Regions from separate parts of the Pseudomonas sp. AC136 genome, predicted to be linked through region 1. Evidence: predicted binding sites of a transcription regulator. Region 1 holds the regulator's gene; the other holds the start of a gene.
What was found. Region 1 encodes sigma-54, which starts transcription at its own class of promoters, with help from an activator protein. Its sites were predicted from a motif close to ANTGGCATNNANNTTGCTNT; they were not measured.

Region 1 (2,389 bases):
GCTGATGGGAGCCGTGCAGCCCGGCAGGCGGCAATGGGGAATGGCGATGCCATTGCCAAAACCGGTGGAGCCGAGTTTCTCGCGCGCCACCAGGCTTTCGAAAATGTCTTGGCCGTCGAGGTCGGGCAATTCGCGGGCGACCAGGTTGGCGATTTGTTCGAGTACGCGCTTTTTGCTGCCGCCCGGCACGCCCACGAGGGAGCGGCCGGGGGTCAGGATATTTTCAAGTCGAATCATGGGTTGGGGTGGTGTCAGCGAGCTGTGGCGCCTTGCAGGCGACCCAGTTGCTTTTCCTTATGTTTGATAAGTTGGCGGTCGAGTTTGTCGGTGAGTAGATCGATGGCTGCGTACATGTCGTCATGTTCGGCGTTGGCGACCACTTCGCCCCCGGCGATGTGCAAAGTCGCTTCGATTTTCTGCTTGAGCTTCTCGACCTCCATGGTCACTTGCACGTTGGTGATCTTGTCGAAGTGGCGTTCCAATCGACTGAGCTTCTCGTCGATGTAGTCGCGTAGGGCGTCGGTCACATCCAGCTGATGTCCACTGATGTTGACTTGCATACCGCTTTCTCCTTATTGCCGTGTGTAAGAGACAAGCTAACGGGCTTGTCGCCGGAACACTTTGGCCTTGGATCAGTGTAGCCGTCTTGCCAGAGCGAGGTTCGCAGGCGAACCGGGTCAGGCGTTTACATCAGTCGCTTACGTTCACTGGAAGGCGCTATCCCGAGGGATTCGCGGTATTTGGCGACTGTGCGACGGGCTACCTGAATGCCCTGTGCCTCCAGTAAACCAGCGATCTTGCTGTCACTCAACGGCTTTTTCGCATTTTCCGCCGCAACCAGTTTTTTGATGATTGCGCGTATCGCCGTTGACGAGCATTCGCCGCCTTCGGAGGTGCTGACGTGGCTGGAGAAGAAGTACTTCAGCTCGTAAATGCCACGCGGGGTGTGCATGAATTTTTGCGTCGTCACGCGCGAGATCGTTGATTCGTGCATGCCCACTGCTTCGGCGATGTCATGCAGAACCAGCGGTTTCATGGCTTCGTCGCCGTAGTCGAGGAAGCCGCGCTGGTGCTCGACGATCTGGCTGGCCACTTTCATCAGTGTTTCGTTGCGGCTTTGCAGACTTTTGATAAACCAACGCGCCTCTTGCAGCTGATTGCGCATAAAGGTGTTGTCGGCGCTGGAGTCGGCGCGGCGAACGAAGCCGGCGTATTGCGGATTGACCCGCAGCTTGGGCATGGCTTCCTGATTCAGCTCCACCAGCCAGCGATCGTTGTGCTTGCGCACGATCACGTCGGGCACCACGTACTCCGGCTCGCTCGGTTCAATTTGCGAACCCGGGCGCGGGTTAAGGCTTTGAATCAGTTCGATGACCTGACGCAGCTCGTCTTCCTTGAGCTTCATGCGGCGCATCAATTGGCTGTAATCGCGGTTGCCGAGCAGGTCGAGGTAATCGCCGGCCAAGCGCTGCGCTTCGGGCAGCCATGGGGTTTTTGTTGGCAACTGACGCAGTTGCAGCAACAGGCATTCGCGCAGGTCGCGGGCGCCAATGCCGGAGGGTTCGAATTGCTGGATGCGGTGCAGCACGGCTTCGACTTCGTCCAGTTCGATATCCAGTTCCGGATCGAACGCCTCCAGCACTTCTTCGAGGGTTTCTTCCAGGTAGCCCTGGTCGTTGATGCAGTCGATCAGGGTGACGGCAATCAGGCGGTCCTTGTCGGACATCGGCGCCAGGTTGAGCTGCCAGAGCATATGGCTTTGCAAGCTTTCGCCAGCCGAGGTGCGGGTGGTGAAATCCCACTCGTCATCGTCGTTGGAGGGCAGGCTGCTGGCGCTGGTTTGGTAGATGTCTTCCCACGCCGTGTCGACGGGAAGCTCATTGGGAATGCGTTCGCCCCATTCGCCGTCTTCCAGGTTGTCGACGGTAGGTGCCGAGGTTTCCTGGTAGCTGGTGTCTTGGTAGGACTCTTCGTTGTTCGGCGCGGGCGGCGCGCTTTCGGCGCCATCGGCCAGCGGATCGCTGTTATCGAAGTCCTCGCCTTCTTCCTGGCGTTCGAGCATGGGATTGGACTCCAGCGCCTCCTGAATCTCTTGTTGAAGATCCAGCGTGGACAGTTGGAGTAAGCGGATGGCTTGTTGCAGCTGCGGTGTCATCGTCAGCTGCTGGCCCATTTTTAGGACGAGCGATGGTTTCATGGAGGGGGCTTAAGACCTTATTCGCCGGCGCATACGCGCTTCCACAACGAGGGCGCCGAAGCGCCACCAGGAAGCAAATTATATGCCTAAGTCTGAGGCGTTTGCCTAGTCCTCAATCGAAGTCTGTAGTGCGCATCTGATTGCGGCTACAGAATGCTCTTAGAGGCGGAATTCGTGACCCAGGTAAACCTC
Region 2 (2,389 bases), 2.5 Mb from region 1:
GCAACGCCTGCGACGACTGGGTGCTGGAGAGGATGCTTTCCACGCTGGTGTTGAGGTTGTCCAGACTCTCCACCTGAGTGAACTGGGCCAACTGCGCCACGAATTCACTGTTGGTTTGTGGGTCCAGCGGGTTCTGGTTGTTCATTTGGGCTACCAGCAATTGCAGGAACTGATCCTTGCCGAGGGTCTTGTCCTGGGTACCAGTGTCCTTGATGGCGTACTGATCAAGGATCGATGACTGGTTGCTTACGCTATCGACGGCCATTTCTTACCCCTAAGTCCGGCTTACTGACCCAGGGTCAGCACCTTGGTCATCATTTGTTTGGCGGTATTCATCATTTCGGTATTGGTCTGGAACGCGCGGCTGGCGGAGATCATGTCGGCCATCTCTTCGACCACGTTGACGTTGGGGTAATAGACGTAGCCGTCCTTATCCGCCGCCGGGTGATTGGGTTCGTAGCGCGGTGTCAGGCTGCTCTGGTCTTCCACCACACCCATGACCTGCACGCCACGACCGGAGTTGTCCTGGTCGGCGAACAGCGAACCACGGTCGCCGTTCTGCTGCGCTTGCTGGTCGGTAAACACGGTGGCAAACACCGGATGACGAGCGCGGTAGGTTTTATCGACGCTGGAGGACACGGTCTCGGCGTTGGCAATGTTGCTGGAGATGGTGTTCAGGCGGGTGGTCTGAGCACTCATGCCGGTACCGGCGATATTGAACACACTGGAAAGGGACATGGCAGTGGTCTCCGTTATTCGCCGCGAATCGCAGCAACAAGGCCTTTGAATTTGGCGTTCAGCAGGGTGAAGCTGGCTTGGAACTGCACAGCGTTTTCTGCGTAATTGGATTGCTCGATTTGCTCGTCGACCGTGTTCTGGTCAATCGAGGGCTGCGTCGGCACGCGGTAGTTGAGGCCCGGGTCGGCAATGGCCATGCCTTCAGCGGCAATGTGGCCGGTGTTGGTGGTGGCCAGGGAAACCGGCGAGCGTTGGCTCTTTTCAGCCTGGGCGGCGAGCACCGAGGCGAAGTCCAGGTCGCGGGCTTTAAAGTTGGGGGTGTCTGCGTTGGCCAGGTTGTTGGCCAACACTTCGGCGCGTTGAGCGCGAAAGCCCAATGCCTTTTCGTGAATGCCGAGTGCTGAGTCGAAGCTGATGCTCATGTCTGCGAACCTTTGCCAATGGGCCAACGGGTTTTCTGTGCAAGACATTTAGCAAAGGCTGTGCCAACTAATTTAGTTCTTTAATTTCAAGGACTTACTTAGAATAGCAGCCAATTTTCCAGCGCAACCGGCAAGGCTTTTCCGCTGCCCGGCAATGGCAACGACGGCAAGAGGATGGAAATTTGCCGCTTGGGGGCAAACGCGCGGCAATAAAAAAGGAGGCACGTGGCCTCCCCGTTTCGGCATCGCTACGACGTTATTTAACCTTGTAGATGATGCCGGGACTGCACTGCACCATCTGATAGTGATCCGGCAGGCCGTTAAGCGCTTCGGATGCGCCGAGGAACAAATAGCCGCCCGGCTTCAAGGTGGCGTGGATGCGCAGCAGGATGTCTTTCTTCACTTCGGCGGAGAAGTAGATCAACACGTTGCGGCAGAACACGATGTCGAACTTGCCGAGGCTGGCGTAGCTGTCGAGCAGGTTCAGCGCGCGGAATTCGACACGGGTACGAATGGCAGGCTTGATCGCAAAGCGGCCGTTGCCTTTGGGGTCGAAGTAGCGCTGCAAACGTTCTTGAGACAAACCCCGACCAATCGCCAGGCTGTCGTACTCGCCCGATTTACAGGCTTGCAGCATGGCGCTGGATAGATCGGTGGCGACAATCTGCACGCCGCCTTTGAGCTGGCCCAGGTTGCTGCGCTCGAACTCGTCGGTGGCCATCGACAACGAATACGGCTCCTGCCCCGAGGAAGACGCCGCCGACCAGATGCGCAAGCGCGCGCTGGGGTTGGCTTTGAGCAACTCGGGATAGACGCGATTCTTTAATACTTCGAAGGGATAGGTGTCACGAAACCACAGGGTTTCGTTAGTGGTCATGGCATCAACCACCTGCTCGCGCAACCCGCCGCGCGGCGTGCTTTGCATGCGTTGCACCAGTTCACCGAGGGATTTGATGCTGTTCTGTTCCATCAGCTTGTTGAGCCGGCTGGAGACCAGGTATTGCTTGTTGGCCCCCAACACGATGCCACAGGCCTTTTCCAGGAAGATCCGGAACTGCTCAAAATCCACGTTACCTGAAGACACTAGCGCTGCCTCACCATACCTGTAGGTTTGCTAAAGGGCCGTGCGGCCCTCAGCTTCAATCTGAAACGTTAATGCGCTCAATCACGCGGTTGGCCAAATCGTCTGGCCGGAATTTGGCGAGGAAATCGTCGGCCCCCACCTTCTT

Region 2: flgB (flagellar basal body rod protein FlgB) is a predicted target of sigma-54. The motif match lies at 1,209-1,228, and genes of this name have one in related genera.

Annotation. Positions count from the first base shown of each region.
Region 1 covers NZ_OZ409865.1:2,188,422-2,190,810, reverse strand. The annotation lists gene ptsN (PTS IIA-like nitrogen regulatory protein PtsN) at 1-237, opposite strand, end outside; gene hpf (ribosome hibernation-promoting factor, HPF/YfiA family) at 252-560, opposite strand; gene ACZZZU_RS09920 (RNA polymerase factor sigma-54) at 686-2,197, opposite strand; gene lptB (LPS export ABC transporter ATP-binding protein) at 2,357-2,389, opposite strand, start outside.
Region 2 covers NZ_OZ409865.1:4,731,918-4,734,306, reverse strand. The annotation lists gene ACZZZU_RS21195 (flagellar hook assembly protein FlgD) at 1-265, opposite strand, end outside; gene flgC (flagellar basal body rod protein FlgC) at 286-738, opposite strand; gene flgB (flagellar basal body rod protein FlgB) at 753-1,160, opposite strand; gene cheR (protein-glutamate O-methyltransferase CheR) at 1,417-2,244, opposite strand; gene ACZZZU_RS21175 (chemotaxis protein CheV) at 2,300-2,389, opposite strand, start outside.